Linked DNA regions of Pseudonocardia sp. HH130630-07. The protein of the gene in region 2 interacts with the protein of the main gene of each other region in a pairwise test. Links are inferred from orthologs where the notes say so. Each region holds a gene or a part of one and is shown on either strand. Other genes may lie near its edges.

Region 1 (4,266 bases), 2.1 Mb from region 2 along the record:
CGATGTAGAGGCGGTCACCGGGCTCGCCCTCGGAGAAGATGACCTGCCCACGGGAGAACTCGACCGTCTCCAGCGCCTCGGCCAGCGCCTCGGCGGCCTGGGGCTCCACACCCTGGAAGATCCCGGCCCGGATCAGAACCTCGTCCACTGCAACTCCTCGTTCACCGGCCGTGATCGTCACGGCGGGTCGTCGGCGCGCCAGTGTAGAGGCCTTCGCCACACACGTGCGCACCACTGGCCCGATCGGCGCTCGTCCGATCGGGCCTGTTTCGTTCTTCGGACGCTCTCGTGGAGCCCCGATTCGATCGCGTCAACCGGGTCAGGCCGACGGAACCTGACTACGCCGGGTGGTCCTGCGCCGCCGGTTCCGCAACCGGAACAGCTCCAGTGCCCGGCTGCTGCCGGAGCGGAACAGGGCACGCACCTCGTCCGGTCGGGGCTGCTCGAGCATCTCGTCGAGCTCGTCCTGGCGCACCGTGGACTCCCGCAGGCGGGACTCCACACGCTCCATGCCGAGCGCGAAGAACATCACGAGAAGCGGAACGAGGACGCTCAACCAGGCAGTCATGGCACCTCCGATCCTCTCCTACGGGTTCGCACCCGCACCCTCCGGGGGTAACCGATCCGGGTGTTTCGTGATCGTTTCGTGATCGTCTGCTCCGTCCGGCGGCGTTCGGCGCCGCCGGACGGCCGCTCGACGCAGCCCCGATCCGGCCGCAGCGCCCCCGCCACCGGTGCACTCATGGAGCTTCGGCCTCGTGTGGCCGGGCCGAAGCTCCATGAGTACGCGAGGGGTGGCCGGGGCGCGCCACACGGTGACACGGCTGTCGGGGGCCACCCGTACGCTCGGTGACGTGAGCACTTCCGTCCGGCGGCCCACCCGGCGCGCCGCGGCCGGTCTCGCCGCGCGGATCACCGCCGGGGAGAACCCGATCGGGCGATCGCGGCGGGTCAACCGGATCCTGCGCGCGCTGGCCGAGTGTTACCCGCACGCGCACTGCGAACTGGACTTCACCACGCCGCTGGACCTCGCGGTGGCCACCATCCTGTCCGCCCAGTGCACCGACGAGCGGGTCAACCAGGTCACCCCGGCGCTCTTCGCCCGGTACCCCACGGCGGCGGACTACGCGGCCGCCGAGCGGACCGAGCTGGAGGAGCTGATCCGGTCCACCGGCTTCTACCGCAACAAGGCGAACTCGCTGGCGGGTCTGGGGGCCGCGGTCGTCGAGCGGCACGGTGGCGAGCTGCCCGCGAACCTCGAGGACCTGGTGCGTCTGCCCGGCATCGGGCGGAAGACCGCGAACGTCATCCTGGGCAACGCGTTCGACGTCCCCGGCATCACGGTCGACACCCACTTCGGGCGCCTGGTCCGCCGGTGGGGCTGGACCACCGAGGAGGACCCGGTGAAGGTCGAGCACGCCGTGGCCGCGCTCGTCCCGCGCCGGGACCAGACGATCATCTCCCACCACGTGATCTTCCACGGCCGGCGCGTCTGCCACTCCCGCAAGCCGGCCTGCGGGGTCTGCCTCCTGGCGGCGGACTGCCCGTCCTTCGGGCTCGGTCCGACCGAGCCCGCCGAGGCTGCGGCCCTGGTCAAGGGCCCGGAGCGGGACCACCTCCTGGCGCTGGCCGGAATCGACGAGGGCGGCCGGTGAGCCGGAGCGGCGCCACCCGGTCCGAGATCGTCTCGACCGTGGTCGTCGTCGTGCTCGTCGCCGTCGCGGTGTGGGCGCTCTGGCCCGCACCCTCCGGCCCCTCGGCCCAGGGCGCGCCGCCCGCCGCGGCCCGGCAGGAGTCCGACCCGGCCACCGCCGATCCCGCCGCGCTCGCCGTCGCCCGCTCCGGGGCCCGCCTGCAGCCCTGCCCGGCCCCGACCGGCGCGCCCGCGGCCGGGCCGCTGGCCGGGATCACCGTCCCGTGCCTGGGCGCGGACGGGTCGATCGACGTCGGCGCCGCGGTCGCCGGGCGTCCGGTGCTGGTCAACTTCTGGGCCTCCTGGTGCGTGCCGTGCCGCGAGGAGCTCCCGGCGCTCGCCGAGTACGCCGCGCGCCCCGGCTCGGTCCCGGTACTGACCGTCGACGTCCAGGACGACCCGGTCGCGGCGCTGCGCCTGGTGCAGCGGCTGGGGATCCGGCTGCCGGCCGTGACCGACCCGCGCGGCGAGCTGCGGGCGGCCCTCGACGCGCCGCCGGTGCTGCCGTTCACCTCCGTCGTCCGGGCCGACGGCACGCCGGCCACGGTCGATCCGCCGATCCCGTTCCGTACCGCCGACGAGGTGGCGGCCGCGGTGGAGCGCCTGCGGTGACCGGCCGCGCCGTGCCGGAGCCGGACCCGGGGGCCGCACCGCCCTCGCTGGTCCCGCTGGTCGAGGGGGTCCGCGGGCTCGACGCGGCCTGGTTCGGCAGCCGGCGCGATCCGGCGGCCGGCCGCGGCGACGGGCGGCGGGCCGCCGTCCTGATGCTGTTCGCCGACGGCGACCGCGGCCCGGACGTGCTGCTCACCGAACGGGCCGCGACCCTGCGGTCGCACGCCGGCCAGGTGGCCTTCCCCGGCGGCCGGGTGGACCCCGGGGACACCGGGCCCGTCGACGCCGCGGTGCGCGAGGCCCGCGAGGAGACCGGGCTCGACCCGGCGGGCGTGGTGCCGCTGTGCCTGCTGCCCGAACTCCTCGTCCCGCCGACCGGCGCGCTGGTGACCCCGGTACTCGCGCACTGGGCCCGCCCCGTTCCGGTGGACGTCGTGGACCCGGCCGAGGTGGCCAGGGTGCTGCGGGTCCCGGTGGCCGAGCTGGCCGACCCGGCGAACCGGATCTCGGTCCGCGGGCCGCGCGGGTACGTCGGCCCCGCGTTCCGCACGTCGGGGCTGCTGGTCTGGGGATTCACCGGGGGCCTGCTGTCCGCCCTGCTCCGGCGGGCCGGCTGGGAACGTCCGTGGGACGAGGAACGGGTCGAGGGACTCGACGAGGCATGGGCGGCGAGCGCCCGGCCCGGGCACGGGGAGCCGTGCCCGGACGAACTGCGAGGAGAACGCGTGACCGACCCCGTCGATCGTCGTGACGAGGTGGGCCGGTGAGCATCAGCTGGGTCGACGTGGTCGTCGTCCTCCTGGCGCTGCTGGCGGCGGCGTCCGGATGGCGGCACGGGGTGGCGGTCGCTCTGCTCTCCTTCCTCGGGGTGCTGACCGGGGCCATCCTGGGGCTGCGGCTCGCGCCGCTGCTGGCCGCCCAGGTGGAGTCCCAGCAGGCGAAGGTGCTGCTCGGGATCGGGGCGGTGGTGCTGCTCGTCGCGCTCGGCGAGGCCACCGGGGTCTACCTCGGCCGGCACATCCGGGACCGGATCCGCGGCGAGGGCACGCTCAAGGTCGACTCCACGCTCGGGGCCGGGGTCCAGGCGGTCGCCGTGGTGATCGCGGCCTGGCTGATCGCGCTGCCGCTGTCGTCCACCAGCTTCGCGACGCTCACCAGCGGGCTGCGCGACTCCCGGGTGCTGGCCGCCGTCGACGGCGCGATGCCGGACGCCGCCCGCCAGCTGCCGGCCGAGCTGCGCCAGATCCTGGACGACTCCGGGTTCCCCGACGTCGTGAGCCCGTTCTCGCGCACCCCGGTCGCCGCGATCGGCCCGCCGGACGCCGGTCTGGTGCAGAACCCGGTGGTCAACGAGGTCCGCGACCGGGTGCTCAAGGTGCGCGGCCGGGCCACGGCCTGCCGCCGTGCGCTGGAGGGGACCGGCTTCGTCGTCGCGCCGCAGCGGGTCATGACCAACGCCCACGTCGTCGCCGGCACGTCGAGCACGAGCGTGGAGGTCACCACCTCGCGCGGCCGTACCCGCCAGCTCGACGCCGAGGTCGTCTACTACGACCCGCAGGTCGACGTGGCCGTCCTGGACGTGCCGGCGCTGGAGGAGGAGCCGCTGCAGTTCAGCCCGGAGCCGACCGGCGTCGGGGACGACGTGATCATCCTCGGCTACCCGCTGGACGGCCCGTACACCGTCACGCCGGGCAAGGTCCGGGAGCGGATCCGGCTGCGCGGGCCGGACATCTACGAGCAGGGCAGCGTCGTGCGCGACGTCTACACCGTGCGCGCCGTGGTCCGTTCCGGGAACTCCGGCGGGCCGATGATCACCCCGGACGGCCGCGTGGTCGGCGTCGTCTTCGGTGCGGCCCTCGACGACACCGAGACCGGTTTCGTGCTGACCGCGGAGCAGGCCGCCGCGGCGCTGAACGCCGCGGCCGACGAGTCGGCGTCCTCGGTCGGCACGGGGGAGTGCG
Region 2 (6,395 bases):
CAGCGTCGAGTCCGCTACCGGGTGCCGGTGCACATGGGGCAGCATGGCACGACGATGTCCGACGACTCCGACAGCCACTCCCGTCCCGGCTCCCGGGTCACGGTGCAGCGGGCGCAGGACCGGTTCCGCACCGCGACCGGGTGGCTCGACTCCCGGCACAGCTTCTCCGCGGGCGCGCACTACGACCCCGCCAACACCCATTTCGGGCTGCTCCTGCTGCACAACGAGGACCGGGTGTCGGCCGGGCTCGGCTACGACGAGCACCCGCACCGCGACACCGAGATCCTCACCTGGGTGCTGGAGGGGGAGCTGGAGCACCGCGACTCCGGCAGCGGCCGGGTCGAGCGGGTCGGGCCGGGCACGGTGCAGCGCCTCGGTGCCGGGTCGGGCGTGCGGCACTCCGAGCACGCCACCGCGGCCGCCGGGGTGCGGTTCGTGCAGATGTGGGTGGTGCCCGACGCCCCGGGCGGAGCTCCCGAGTACGAGCTGCGGGACGCGCCGGCCGGACCCGGCGCGGTCGTCCTGGCGTCCGGGCTGGCCCGGCACCGGGACGAGCGGCTACTGCCGCTGCGGCAGTCCGACGCGGCGCTGACGATCGCGCGACTGGCACCGGGGGACACGATCGATCTGCCCGCGGCCCCGTACGTGCACGCCTTCGCCGCCCGCGGCACGCTCGATGTCGAGGCGGCCCCCGGCCTGGACACCGGCGACGCCCTGCGCGTGGTCGGCGACGGCGGCCGCCGCTGCACCGCAGGCCCGCAGGGTGCGGAGATCCTCCTGTGGGAGATGCACACCGCCCTCGGCCGCACCTGACCGCTCCTCGGCCCCTCGCCCTCGCCTCTTCGCACTCATGGAGCTTCAGCCTCGTATGGCGAGGCTGAAGCTCCATGAGTGCAACGAAGAGGACCGGAGTGCAGCGCCTACAGCGGGGTGACGCCGCTGGCCTGCGGGCCCTTCTGACCCTGCTCGATGTCGAACGCCACGCGCTGGCCCTCGTCGAGCGACTTGTAGCCGCTCGTCTGGATCGCCGAGTAGTGCACGAACACGTCCGCACCACCACCGTCGGGAGCGAGGAAGCCGTAGCCCTTCTCGCCGTTGAACCACTTGACGGTGCCCTCTGCCATACCTGCTCCCTCGCTCATCGGCCCGCGACACCTCGTCGGCGGGACCGCCGGCCAGCCGCGCACACGGTCCACGCGCTGGTCGCGACGGCGAGTCGCACCGACGAGTGATCGCCACGGCCGCCGTCGACCGGAGCGTATCGTGATCTGCGCCGCTCGGGGAGGGTCGAAACCGAGGCGAGACATACCGAGACATGCCGGGACGTGCCACGGCCCGCCGCCCCGGGCGGGACGGCGGGCCGTGGCACGTACGGGGTGGCTCAGGCGGCTCCGCCGTCGCCGATCTGCGGACCTGCGGCCCGCGGGTCGTCGATCTTGTAGCCGGCCGCGGCCTCGGCCGCGGTCTCGCTCTTGACCTGGCCCTGCCCGGCCAGCGCGGTCAGCGCGCCGACCACGATGGACTCGGCGTCGACGGCGAAGTGCCGCCGCACCGCCGGGCGGGTGTCGGACAGCCCGAACCCGTCGGTGCCCAGCGACAGGAACGGCGCCGGGGACCACTGGCGGATCTGGTCCGGCACGGCCCGCATCCAGTCCGAGACGGCGACGACCGGCGCGTCGGCGTGCTCGCCCTCGCCCAGCTTCGTCGTCACGTACGGGACGACCGGAGTCTCACCCGGCTTGAGCAGGTTCGTGTGCTCGGCGTCGACGCCGTCGCGGCGCAGCTCGCCCCACGAGGTGACCGACCAGACCTCGGCCCGGACGTCCCACTCGTCGGCCAGCATCTGCCGGGCCTGCAGCGCCCACGGCACCGAGACACCCGACGACAGCAGCCGCACGACCGGACCGTTGCCCTCCGGAGCCTGCTCGATGCGGTGCAGGCCGCGCAGGATGCCGTCGGTGTCGACGCCCTCGGGCTCCTTCGGGTGGACGTAGGGCTCGTTGTAGACGGTCAGGTAGTAGATGACGTTCTCGGCGTCCTCACCGACCATCCGGCGCAGGCCGTCCTGCATGATGTGCGCGATCTCGTAGGAGAACGCCGGGTCGTAGGCGACGATCGCCGGGTTGGTCGCGGCCAGCAGCAGCGAGTGGCCGTCGTTGTGCTGCAGCCCCTCGCCGGTCAGCGTGGTGCGCCCGGCGGTGGCGCCGACCAGGAAGCCGCGGGCCATCTGGTCCGAGGCGGCCCAGATCGAGTCGCCGGTCCGCTGGAAGCCGAACATCGAGTAGAAGACGTAGACCGGGATCATCGGCTCGTCGTGCGTGGCGTACGACGTGCCCGCCGCGGTGAACGACCCGACCGACCCGGCCTCGTTGATGCCCTCGTGCAGGATCTGGCCCTGCTCGGACTCCTTGTAGGCGAGCATCAGGTCGGCGTCGACCGAGGTGTAGTTCTGCCCGTTCGGGTTGTAGATCTTCTGGCTCGGGAACATCGAGTCCATGCCGAAGGTCCGGGCCTCGTCCGGGATGATCGGCACGAACCGGCCGCCGATCTCCTTGTCCTTGATCAGCTCGCGGAGCAGCCGGACGAACGCCATCGTCGTGGCGACCTCCTGCTTGCCCGAGCCCTTCTTGGCGACGTCGTAGACCTTGTCGCCGGGCAGCACCAGCGCCTTGCTCGTGGTCCGGCGCGACGGCAGCGCCCCGCCGAGCTGACGGCGGCGGTCCCGCAGGTAGCGGATCGCCTCGTCGTTCTCGCCGGGGTGGTAGTACGGCGGCAGGTACGGGTCGGCCTCGAGCTGCTTGTCGCTGATCGGGATGCGCTGCTCGTCGCGGAACTGCTTGAGGTCGTCGAGCGTCAGCTTCTTCATCTGGTGGGTGGCGTTGCGGCCCGCGAAGTGCGTGCCCAGGCCGTAGCCCTTGATGGTCTTGGCCAGGATGACGGTCGGCTGGCCGTGGTGCGCGGTCGCCGCGGCGTAGGCGGCGTGCACCTTGCGGTAGTCGTGGCCGCCGCGCTTGAGGTTCCAGATCTCGGCGTCGCTCATCGGCTCGACGAGGGACTTGGTCCGCGGGTCGCGGCCGAAGAAGTGGTCGCGGACGTACGCGCCGTCGTTGGCCTTGTAGGTCTGGTAGTCGCCGTCCGGCGTGCTGTTCATCAGGTTGATCAGGGCGCCGTCGCGGTCGCCGTGCAGCAGCGAGTCCCACTCGCGGCCCCACACGACCTTGATCACGTTCCAGCCGGCGCCCCGGAAGAACGCCTCCAGCTCCTGGATGATCTTGCCGTTGCCGCGGACCGGCCCGTCGAGCCGCTGCAGGTTGCAGTTCACGACGAACGTGAGGTTGTCGAGGCCCTCGTTCGCCGCGACGTGGATCATGCCGCGGGACTCCGGCTCGTCCATCTCGCCGTCGCCGAGGAACGCCCAGACGTGCTGGTCACGGGTGTCGGAGAAGCCGCGGTCGCCCAGGTACCGGTTGAACCGGGCCTGCATGATCGCGTTCATCGGGCCGATGCCCATCGAGACCGTGGGGAACTCCCAGAAGTCCGGCATGAGGCGCGGGTGCGGGTAGGACGGCAGCCCGCCGCCCGGACCGGCGTGGCTCAGTTCCTGGCGGAAGCCGTCGAGACGGTCCTCCGACAGCCGGCCCTCGAGGAACGCGCGGGCGTAGATGCCGGGGGAGGCGTGCCCCTGGATGTAGATCTGGTCACCACCACCCGGGTGGTCCTTGCCACGGAAGAAGTGGTTGAACCCGACCTCGTAGAGCGTCGCCGACGAGGCGTAGGACGAGATGTGCCCGCCGACACCGATGCCCGGCCGCTGCGCGCGGTGCACGGTCATCGCCGCGTTCCAGCGCAGCCAGCGCCGGTAGGTCCGCTCGACGTCCTCGTCACCCGGGAACCAGGGCTCCTGGTCGGTCGGGATCGTGTTGACGTAGTCGGTGGTGGTGAGCGACGGCACACCGACGTGCTTCTCACGGGCGCGCTGCAGCATCGTCAGCATCAGGTAGCGGGCGCGCTGCTGGCCGGCGTTGTCGAGGACCGCGTCGAAGGACTCCAGCCACTCGGCGGTCTCCTCCGGGTCGATGTCCGGCAGGTGGGAGGCCAGCCCGCCCCGGATGACGTTGACACGACGCGGCTCCCCGCTGTCGCTACCGGCCCTGCTGCTCTGCGCGGTCAAGGGTTCTCCCTGCCTGGTCAAGTCGGTGGCCGGAGTACCCGGCCCTGTCGTCCTCACGTTCTGGTGTGCGGCCGGAGCCCCCGGATCGGCGGGGCGCAGGACGCGGTGCTGCCAGCCGGATCGAGCGGACGTGGCGGACCCTGGCGTCCATGGTGCCCGTTCCGGCGTGGGCCCGAAACTCGCGTCGACGAGGGACGATCGGTAACGGGGCGTTCCGGCGAGGATAGGTACTACTCGGACGTAAGTGAACGGACGGTGGGGTGACCTGGTTCTCCCGCCCGGTGGTGGCGCCGACGGGTGCGGGCGCTTGCGCACGGTGACGCCCGCGTGTTCGGATGCCGCATCCGATTTCGCGTGAGGGGTGGCGCCTGCCCGCGGAACCGAAGACGATGGACTGCGTGAGCAGCGTGAAAGGGGAACGAGTGGTGACCGCGGCTGATGCCGGTGCGTCCGACATCGCGGGGAAGCTCGGCGTCGAGTCGGGCATGATCGTCCAGGAGCTGGGATACGACACCGACGTCGACGACCAGGTCAGACAGGCCGTCGAGGACACGATCGGTGAGGAACTGCTGGACGAGGACGCCCAGGAGGTCATCGACGTCGTCCTCCTGTGGTTCCGCGATGGCGACGGAGACCTGGTCGACACCCTGGTCGACGCCCGTACCCCACTCGCCGACGACGGCGTGGTCTGGGTACTGACCCCGAAGACCGGCAGGGACGGGCACCTCCAGCCGTCCGAGATCGCGGAGGCGGCACCGACCGCCGGCCTGTCACAGACGTCGAACGCGACGATCGGTGACGACTGGGTCGGGTCGAAGCTCGTCCCGCCGAAGCAGGGAAAGGGCAAGCGCTGAACGCCGTGACCGTCGGTGCCACGGCCCCGACCTTCGCCCTGCCCGACCAGAACCGGTCCGAGGTCACCCTGGAGTCCGTACTCGGGTCGGGGCGCAGCGCCCTGCTCGTGTTCTACCCGTTCGCGTTCTCCGGGCTCTGCGGTGGCGAGCTCACCGCGGTCCAGGAGTCGATCGACGGGTTCCAGAACTCCTCGACCCAGGTCCTGGCGATCTCGTGCGATCCGACGTACTCGTTGGGTGCCTGGGCCGAGGCCTCGGGGTACACGTTCCCGTTGCTGTCGGACTTCTGGCCGCACGGTGAGGTGGCGTCGGCGTACGGGGTCCTCGAGCCGGCGAAGGGGATGGCCGTGCGCGGCACGTTCCTGGTCCGGCCGGACGGGATCGTGTCGTTCGCCGAGGTGAACAGCCCCGGGGAGCCGCGGGACCAGGACGGATGGCGCCGGGCGATCGACGCTCTGTGACACCTTTCGACGGGCCCGGGCTCCGGCCCGGGTTCTCGGGCGCGTAGCTCAGCGGGAGAGCACTCGGTTTACACCCGAGCGGTCGCAGGTTCGAACCCTGCCGCGCCCACCCTGACGTCGCCTAGGGCGTGTCTCCCAGATAGGCGGAGCGGGGTGCGCGATGCTTGATCGGTGCCGCGTACCGCTGTCCTGACTGATGTCCAGTGGGCCCGTCTGGCGCCGCTGTTGCCCTCCTCCGAGGGTCGTCGCGGGCGCCCGTTCCGCGATGACCGCCGGGTGATCGAGGGGATCATCTACCGGTATCGGTGCGGGCTTCCCTGGCGCGACGTCCCAGCCGAGTTCGGGCCGTGGCAGACGTTGTGGAAGCGGCACCGCCGCTACAGCGGCGACGGCACCTGGGACCACATCCTGGCTGCTCTTCTGGTCGAGGCCGACGCCGCCGAGGTGCTCGGGTGGGCGGTCAGCGTGGACTCCACGATCATCCGTGCCCACCAGCACGCCGCGACCCTCAAGCGCGACACAGGGGGCCGGATCGAACTACACGAATCTGCTCGCCGAACCAGCAGATCACGCGCTGGGACGGTCCCGCGGAGGGCTGTCGACGAAGATCCACCAGCTCGTTGACGGGCACGGCCGCCCGCTGGTGGTCCTCCTCGGCCCCGGCCAGGGCGGCGACTCGCCAATGTTTCCGCACCTGATGGCGCGCCTGAGCATCGCCCGACCGGGCCCGGGACGACCCCGGACCCGGCCTGAACGCGTGCGCGCGGACAAGGCCTACTCCTCACGCGCGATCCGCCGGCACCTGCGCGAGCGCCGGATCATCGCTGTCATTCCGGAGCCCTCTGACCAGCAGGGACACCGCAAACGACGGGGCTCACGCGGTGGCCGACCGCCCGCATTCGATCCGGT

Evidence for each region. The genes of interacting proteins can lie anywhere in the genome.
Region 1: the proteins of aceE (region 2) and nth interact in binary tests that used the Escherichia coli proteins (3 or more experiments, as listed by UniProt). The link is inferred for Pseudonocardia sp. HH130630-07 from one-to-one orthologs.

Annotation. Positions count from the first base shown.
Region 1 is NZ_CP013854.1:2,463,413-2,467,678, reverse strand. The notes cover bases 1-2,754. They hold nth (endonuclease III), read left to right. Parts: upstream 1-854; coding sequence 855-1,655; downstream 1,656-2,754. Other genes in these bases: AFB00_RS11955 (NUDIX hydrolase), read left to right, coding at 2,302-2,754; AFB00_RS11960 (TlpA family protein disulfide reductase), read left to right, coding at 1,652-2,305; AFB00_RS11970 (hypothetical protein), read right to left, coding at 320-568; AFB00_RS11975 (Crp/Fnr family transcriptional regulator), read right to left, coding at 1-148. In the rest of the region: more of AFB00_RS11955, read left to right, coding at 2,755-3,072; AFB00_RS11950 (MarP family serine protease), read left to right, coding at 3,075-4,266. UniProt on the Escherichia coli protein: DNA repair enzyme that has both DNA N-glycosylase activity and AP-lyase activity. The DNA N-glycosylase activity releases various damaged pyrimidines from DNA by cleaving the N-glycosidic bond, leaving an AP (apurinic/apyrimidinic) site.
Region 2 is NZ_CP013854.1:4,567,379-4,573,773, forward strand. Bases 1,182-4,551 are described here. They hold aceE (pyruvate dehydrogenase (acetyl-transferring), homodimeric type), read right to left. Parts: upstream 4,172-4,551; coding sequence 1,382-4,171; downstream 1,182-1,381. Also shown: AFB00_RS21645 (PucR family transcriptional regulator), read right to left, coding at 1-45; AFB00_RS21650 (pirin family protein), read left to right, coding at 55-813; AFB00_RS21655 (cold-shock protein), read right to left, coding at 921-1,124; AFB00_RS21665 (DUF3052 domain-containing protein), read left to right, coding at 4,594-5,025; AFB00_RS21670 (peroxiredoxin), read left to right, coding at 5,031-5,486. UniProt on the Escherichia coli protein: Component of the pyruvate dehydrogenase (PDH) complex, that catalyzes the overall conversion of pyruvate to acetyl-CoA and CO(2).